DNA from 2 places in the Candidatus Pelagibacter sp. HIMB123 genome. Region 2 is predicted to be linked to the other one. Evidence: riboswitches for the same ligand, from Rfam matches in the RefSeq annotation. Region 2 holds a riboswitch; the other holds the start of a gene.

Region 1 (4,220 bases), on a different contig from region 2:
TATTCAAATTTGTTAAATCAAAAAAATATTAAACATGTAGTGTTAAACGCAAAAAATCATGAAAATGAAGCAGAGATAATTGCAAATGCAGGAAAAGAGAATTCAGTAATTATTACAACAAGTATTTCAGGAAGAGGAGTTGATATTCAACTTGGTGGGAAGAAGGGCTCTATTCCAGATGACCAGCTTAAAATAAATAAGGATAAAATTAAATCCTTAGGAGGTTTGTTTGTAATTGGCACGGAGAGAATGGAGTCTAGAAGAGTTGATAACCAGGCAAGAGGAAGATCTGGAAGACAAGGAGATGAAGGTAGTTCTATATTTTATGTTAGTTTAGAGGATGATTTAATGAGAATTTTTGGGTCAGAGTCAATGAATAGTATGCTCGAAAAACTTGGACTTAAAGATGGTGAAAGTATCGATCATCCCTGGATTAATAAAGCATTAGAAAGAGCGCAACAAAAAGTGGAGGCTAGGAATTTTGATATTAGAAAAACGCTTATCAAATTTGATAACGTTCTTAATGATCAAAGGCATGTTGTGTTTTCACAAAGAAAAAATGCGATGAATAGTGAAAATATTTTTGATTATTCAGATGAATTTTTAAAAGAAATATCTGATGATTTAATTAAGTTAAAAATTTCAAATTTATCCAATCTTAAAAGTAATGAATTTAATAATAAAACTAAGCAAATAATTGGAAAAAGCTTTGAAGAAACTGAATTTAAGGATTTAATTGAAGCAAAAGATAAAGATTTTAGAGAAAAGATTTCTAATAAATTTCAAGAAACTAGAAAGGAACGGATTAAACTTTTGGGTGAAGATCATGCTAAAGATATTGAAAAAAGAATTTTTCTTCAATCAATTGATTTAAACTGGAAATCCCACATTCAATATTTGGAGCAATTAAGACAAGTCATAGGTCTAAGATCTTATGGTCAAAGAGATCCTCTAGTTGAATATAAAAAAGAGGCATTTGAATTATTTTCAAATCTATTAGAAAAATTAAAATTAGACTATGTAACTATTTTAATGAACTTAAAAGTTGTAGTAGAGTCAACTAAGGAAAATGAAAAAAAACAAAACGATATTTCTAAACAAATTTCAAACAATAAAAAAATGGGAAGAAATGAACCATGTTTTTGTGGGTCTGGAAAAAAATTTAAGCATTGTCACGGTACTTTATAAATTTAAATAAATAACAAAATTAAAGAAATTAAAATTAATACACCTATAATAGTTGATAATACTTTTTTTGATTTTAAAATTTTATCAAAATTATTTTTCTTAATAGTTAATGTGCTTAGATCCTCAGTACTAGTGATAAAACCATCGTTTCTTCCAATTTTAAGAAATTTGTTTTTTCTCTCAGTCATTATTTCTTCTGAAGATAATTCATCAAAATAATTTAAATTTTTTGATAAAGTTTCTCTCACGTTATTTAATATAATATCTCTATCTCTGTGCGCGCCGCCTAAAGGTTCTTCAATTATTTCATCAATAACTTTTAATTTTAATAAATCTTTAGCTGAAAGTTTCATAGCTTTCGCAGCATCAAGCATTTTTTTTGGATCTCTCCATAGAATAGTTGCACATCCCTCAGGGGATATTACTGAATAAATTGCATTTTCTAGCATAAGGACTTTATTTGATGAAGCTAATGCAATTGCTCCACCAGAACCACCCTCGCCTATAATTATTGCAATTGTTGGAACTTTAAGCTCCATACAGCATTCGATTGATTTTGCAATTGCTTCGGCTTGACCTCTTTCTTCTGCTCCTACGCCTGGATATGCTCCTGGAGTATCAATAAAAGAGATTATTGGAATATTAAATTTGTTTGCTAAGTTCATTAATCTTATAGTTTTTCTATAACCTTCTGGCCTCATCATTCCAAAATTTCTCTCAATCCTGCTGTCCAAATCTTCTCCTTTTTCTTGACCTATTACTAAAACAGATTTTCCATTGAACTTTGCAAATCCAGTTAATACTGATTTATCCTCTCCATAATATCTATCCCCAGATAATGAAATGAAGTCTTCAAACAAATTATCAATAAAAAATTTTGCTTTAGGCCTATCTTCATGGCGAGCAACCATAGTAGTCTGCCAAGGATCTAAATTGGAATAAATATTTTTTAATTTTTCATCAATTTCTGTTTGAGTGCTTGAAATTTTTTGAGTATTAACTTCTGATAATCCCTCTTGATTGTAAGGATCTTTCAATTTTTCTAGTTCGTTTTCTAGATCTTTAATTTCTGTTTCAAAATTTAGATAATTTTTCATACTTTATTTATAGCGGATGGATAAAATACAAAAAAGGCAATAAAATGATATTAAATAAGGTGTAATTCTTATTAATTGACTTAAATCATTTAAAAGATACAAATTCATTATCGGGAGAGACTATTTATAGCGCCGAAGGAGCAACCACCCCGGAAACTCTCAGGCAAAAGGACCGATTAAAGCATAACACTCTGGAAAGAGATTGATTTCCGCCGAAGGAGTAAAGCTCTCAGGCAAAAATACAGATGGGGTACGAATTAAGTGCTATGCAAGAAAAATATATTAAAATTAATAATCTTCAAGTATCTGAAAAGCTATCAAACTTCGTAAATAATGAATTATTAAAAAATACAAATGTATCTTCAGAAAATTTTTGGTTAGGTCTAGAAAAAACTCTTGATGACTTGGCGCCAAAAAATAAAGAATTAATTAAATTAAGGGAAGATTTACAGAAGAAAATAGATGATTGGCATATCAAAAATAAAAGTAAAGAATTTAATTTAGATGAGTACAAAAAATTTTTATTAGAAATTGGTTATTTAAAAAATGAAGGACCTGATTTTAAAATAGAAACAGAAAATGTTGATGAAGAAATTGCAAGTATAGCTGGACCTCAGCTAGTTGTACCTGTCATGAATGCGAGGTATGCATTAAATGCTGCAAATGCAAGATGGATGAGTTTATATGATAGTCTTTATGGTACAGATGTAATTGAACAGTCTGAAGACAGCGTATCTGAACGGTATGACCCTTTAAGAGGTGAAATGGTTATAAAATATGGAAGAGATTTTTTAGATAAATACTTTCCATTAGCTGGATTAAGCTGGAATAAAATTACAAGTTTTGCAGTAAAATATGGGAAATTAAAAGTTTTAAAAGGTGCTGATATTTTTGATTTGGAAGATGAAAATAAATTTGTTGGCCACCGAGGTGAAAGCGATAATCCATCTGCAATTATTCTAAAAAATAATAATTTACATATTGAAATTCTAAAAGACTCAAGAGCTTTTGCTGCTCAACAAGATCATGCAGGTATAAGTGATATTATACTAGAATCTGCAGTTTCAACAATTTGTGATAATGAAGATAGTGTAGCAGCAGTTGACGCGGAAGATAAAATTATTTGTTATAGAAATTGGCTAGGTCTAATGAGAGGAGATCTTAAGTCAAAATTTGAAAAAGAAGGAAAATTATTTGAGAGAAAATTAAATCCACACAGAAGCTATATCTCAAAAGATGGGAAAGGCTTGAAGTTACATGGTAGAAGCCTATTGCTTGTAAGAAACGTTGGTCATTTAATGACTAACCCTTCAATTTTATTACGTGATGGAAGTGAAATACCCGAGGGTATTATGGATGCATTTATAACTACAGCAGCCGCACTACATGATATTAAAAATAAAAATAATTCAAGAACTGGATCAGTTTATATTGTAAAACCTAAAATGCATGGTCCAGACGAGACGGCATTTACAGATTTAATTTTTTCTAAAGTTGAGGAAGTTCTAAATTTACCTAAGTACACATGTAAGATTGGAATTATGGATGAAGAGCGAAGAACATCAGCAAATTTAAAAGAATGTATTAGAAGTCTTAAAAATAGGGTTTTTTTTATTAATACTGGCTTCTTGGATAGAACTGGTGATGAAATGCATACATCAATGGAAGCTGGTCCTATGATTAAAAAAGGTGATATGAAATCATCTAAATGGATTACTGCATACGAAAATAACAATGTTGATATTGGTTTAAGTTGTGGATTTTCTGGTAAAGCTCAAATTGGAAAAGGGATGTGGGCAATGCCAGATAAAATGAAAGATATGATGGAGCAAAAAACAGGACATTTAAAAGCAGGTGCAAACTGTGCGTGGGTTCCATCACCAACAGCAGCTGCTTTACATGCTCTACATTATCATGAAATAAATATTTTCGATG
Region 2 (4,220 bases):
TTACTATCTTTTTTATTTAATCTATGACTTAATCCCATTGCTTCTGCGGCAGCTGTTCCTTCATCTAACAAAGATGCATTTGCGATATCCATTCCTGTGAAATCAACAATCATTTGTTGGAAATTAAGCAGCATTTCTAATCTTCCTTGAGCTACCTCGGGTTGATAAGGTGTATAAGAAGTGTACCAACCTGGATTTTCTAAAATATTTCTTAGAATTACATATGGCGTATAGGTTCCGTAATAACCCATTCCTATAAAGTTAGAGTAAATTTGATTTTTTTTCGAAATCGCTTTTAATTTTCTTAATGCTTCATATTCTGAATTAGACTCACCAATATTTAATTCATCTTTCAATTGGATTTTTTCTGGAACTGTACTTTTGATTAAATCATCAAGTGATTTATAATTAAGTTCCTTAAGCATTTTATTTTGATCTTCATCTGAAGGTCCAATGTGCCTTTTTAAAAAATCTTTTTGAGAATTATGTAACATTAGCTAGCACTCTCCTTTGCAAATTTATCGTATTCTTCTTTGTTCATCAGGCTGTCCATTTCAGATTGATCTTTCATTTTAAGTTTAAAAAACCATGCTGAACCCTCTGGATCTTCATTAATTTTAGAAGGATCGTCTACAATGGCTTGATTGGTATCTACTACTTCACCACTGACTGGTGTATAAACATCACTAGCAGCTTTCGTAGACTCTACTACTCCTGCAGTACCATCTTTTTCAACATTAGATCCTTTTTCAGGAAGTTCTGCAAAAACGATGTCTCCAAGCATTTCTGTTGCATGTTTTGTAATTCCTATTGTGGCTACATCTCCCTCTAAAGTAATCCACTCATGTTCTTTTGAAAATTTAACTTCACTCATTAATTCACTCCTTTCACATAATTTTTTTTATAAAATGGTAATGCGCAAACATTTGCTGGATGTTTTTTCCCTCTTACCTCAAGCAAAATTTTAGTATCAACTTTTGAAAACTCTTTATTAACATAACCCATCGCTATAGGACCGTTTACACTTGGTCCAAACGTACCACTAGTTATCTCACCGATTTGTGTATCTGTATCATCAAATATTTTAGTTTTTTCTCTAGCAATCAATCTACCTTCGGGTTTAATCCCTACTCTTATTTGGCTTGCTCCATCTTGCATTTGGTTCATAATTTTTTTCGATCCAATAAAACCTCCATTTGATAATCTAGATTTTGAGATTGCCCATCTAAGGTTTGCCTCAACTGGTGTTTTATTAATATCTAATTCGTGACCATATAAACATAATCCAGCTTCTAATCGCAAGGTATCTCTTGCCCCAAGTCCTATAAGTTGTGCTCCTTTTTTTATTAAATTTTCAACGAATTTTTCAGCTTTATCGTTAGAAATTGAAATTTCAAATCCATCTTCCCCTGTATAACCTGATCTTGTGACAAATAATTTTTGATTATCAGAATCGAACCAATTTCCTGTCATAAAATTTAGTTGATCAACCCCATTTATAATTGAGTTTAAAATTTCAACAGACTTAGGTCCTTGAATTGCTATCAAAGATCTATTGTTATCTAAATTCATTTTAAATTTCGAGCCTAGTAAATTAGATAAAATCTCAAAATCTTTATCTTTACATGCAGCATTTAAGATAATTAAATAACCCTCCTCTATTTTGGTGATGATTAAATCATCATAAATTCCCGCATCCTCATTCATTAAAAAACTATACTTAGAGCAGTTTTGTTTTAGATTTTTTAAATCTAATGGAAAAATTTTTTCTAATTCATCTGTTAAAGTTTCATCGCCATATATAAATAGCTGGCCCATATGTGATACATCAAATATTCCAGAGTGGGATCTTGTGAATTTATGCTCTTCAATAATACCTTTGCTATACTGTATAGGCATTTCATAGCCAGCAAATTCAACAAACTTAGCGTTGTTACTTTGATGAAGTTTATTTAGTGATGTTTTTTTTATTTCCATATTAACTCTTCTTTGCCCCCTCTGTCTTGGTGCCTGAGAGATTTGCTCCTTCGGCGAGAATAATTCTCTTTCCAGAGTTAATATGTACGGTCCTTTTGCCTGAGAGTTTCCGGGGTGGTTGCTCCTTCGGCGCTACAAAAGTAGTCTCTCCCGTTAATAAATTTATAACACATTTAAAATGTTTATGTGAAATTTATTTAGCTAGCTTTTTAATAAGTAATGGAGACAAAAACTGTATAACTACTGCTGTTATAACTACGGCTCCCCCAAAAAGTACAGTAAGTGGTGGGTTTTCGTTTGCAAACATCCATGCCCACATGGGTCCTAGAACAGCTTCAGTTAACATAATGATTCCAACAAATGCTGAAGGAGTTGATCTTGCTCCAATTGTTATAAGTATAAATCCAAGTCCAACTTGAAAAAATCCTGCAATAAAACCTAAAAAAATATCATTTGTTGAAACCAAAATACTCGGTGACATAAACAAACCTATTAGTGTTGCAAAAATTCCAGCAACTAATTGTAAAGGTATCATGTCGACTTTTGGATATTTTCTGACAATTAAAATTAAGATTGCAAATGATATCGGCATGATAAATGCAACTAGGTTTCCAGTCATTTGACCTGGTGTTAGTGAACTTCCTAACATTAAAATGATGCCAACTACTGCTGTAATAATGCAAGTTAATGTAATTTTAGAAATTTTTTCCTTTAAAAATACATAACCAAAAATTGCTAAAAACAAAGCTTGAGTTTGAATTATAAAGTTTGCATTAGCTACTGTTGTTTCGTACATAGCAAATACATAGCTAGCAAATCCAATAGATAAAATTATACCTCCAAATAAACCTGGAATTCCAGATTTATAAAGAGCACTGAAAATTTTTCCTCTGTAAGTAAAAATTAAAAAAATTGTAATTACTCCAATAAAGAAAAGTGATCTCCAAAATAATATTTGCCAAAGTGTAGATCCATCGAAAGACTTAACAATTAAACCTCCAAAACTTAACGCGCAAGCTCCTAAAAAAACTAAAAAAGGTCCTGGTATTTTTGATAAAAAATTCATTAAATTTGTGATAGTAAATTTTGAGTTTCCATTTCATATAACTTAAATAAAGTCTCTGCATCAGATAAATTAATCTCTTTAAATTTTATTTTTGAACCAGGAGACATCTGTACTAATCGGTCATAATCGACACTAGCCACAACTCCAATTTTTGGATAGCCACCAATAGTACCATGATCTGAAAGCATTATAATTGGATTTCCGTCTGCCGGTACTTGGATTACACCTTTAATCAAACCCTCTGATTTTATGTTGGTATTCACTATATTATCAATTTTAGGTCCCTCTAGTCTCATACCCATTCTGTCTGAAAGTTTGGATACTGTGAATTCCTTTTCATAAAATATTTTTTTACCTTCTTCAGAAAAGTAATCAAAATTAGTACCTCTGATCACCCTTATGTTTTCTATTTTGGTATTAATGTAATTAGTTTTTTTAATATCCTTATTTGAATTTATTTTTTTTAAATTAATTCTTTGACCTACATCTAATTTTTTTCCATCATTAGATCCAATATTTGCTTTCGTATTTATAGAACAACTATTCCATTGAAATTTTAAATCGAACTCTCCACCTAATGCTAAATATCCATAAACTGATTTATTTGTAGATATGATATTTATCTCATCTCCATTTTCAATTTGATAACTTTCGAAACATTTACCCTCAATTTCAGTATCTTTTTTTTTAATTGAAAAAATTACATCTCCAGTGATGGCACAATTAATTTTTTCTCCAGAATATTTTATATGAGGACCTTGATATGCAAACTCTATCACTGCAGAGTCTAAATTATTATTAACAAGTTTATTAGCTATAAGATAATTTCGGTTATCCATAGCACCACTAAATGGAATACCAATATGATAAAGATGATCCCTACCTTTATCTTGAAAAGTAGTATTAATTCCAGGTCTAATTATTTCTAAATAATTGTTACTCATTATAATTTTTATACTGATCTAAAGTAATTTCCTTGAAAACTACTGTATCTCCTGGATTAATTAGGTTTGGTTTGTCTTCTTTTGAACTATCAAAAACATCTAAAGGAGTATTTCCCAAAATATTCCATCCACCTGGACTTTCAAATGTATAAATGTTTGCAAATTGCTCAGTTAATGCAACAGATCCCTTGGGCACTTTTACTCTTGGGGTTTCTAAACGTTGAGCTCGCATA

Evidence for each region. A riboswitch is a leader RNA that binds a small molecule or an ion and turns the genes downstream of it on or off. The one in region 2 is predicted to bind glycine.
Region 1: it holds a riboswitch for glycine, as region 2 does, so the genes downstream of both, ACTTBL_RS06215 (malate synthase G) here and gcvT (glycine cleavage system aminomethyltransferase GcvT) in region 2, are expected to answer to the same signal.

The regions. Positions count from the first base shown of each region.
Region 1 covers NZ_JBNAIL010000027.1:24,305-28,524, forward strand. Annotated here, with positions in the region: gene secA (preprotein translocase subunit SecA) at 1-1,188, shown strand, start outside; gene ACTTBL_RS06210 (acetyl-CoA carboxylase carboxyltransferase subunit alpha) at 1,191-2,285, opposite strand; glycine riboswitch at 2,387-2,470, shown strand; gene ACTTBL_RS06215 (malate synthase G) at 2,552-4,220, shown strand, end outside.
Region 2 covers NZ_JBNAIL010000009.1:67,802-72,021, forward strand. Annotated here, with positions in the region: gene gcvP (aminomethyl-transferring glycine dehydrogenase) at 1-494, opposite strand, end outside; gene gcvH (glycine cleavage system protein GcvH) at 494-874, opposite strand; gene gcvT (glycine cleavage system aminomethyltransferase GcvT) at 874-1,977, opposite strand; glycine riboswitch at 2,055-2,140, opposite strand; gene ACTTBL_RS03050 (DMT family transporter) at 2,171-3,043, opposite strand; gene ACTTBL_RS03055 (biotin-dependent carboxyltransferase family protein) at 3,043-3,987, opposite strand; gene ACTTBL_RS03060 (allophanate hydrolase subunit 1) at 3,980-4,220, opposite strand, start outside.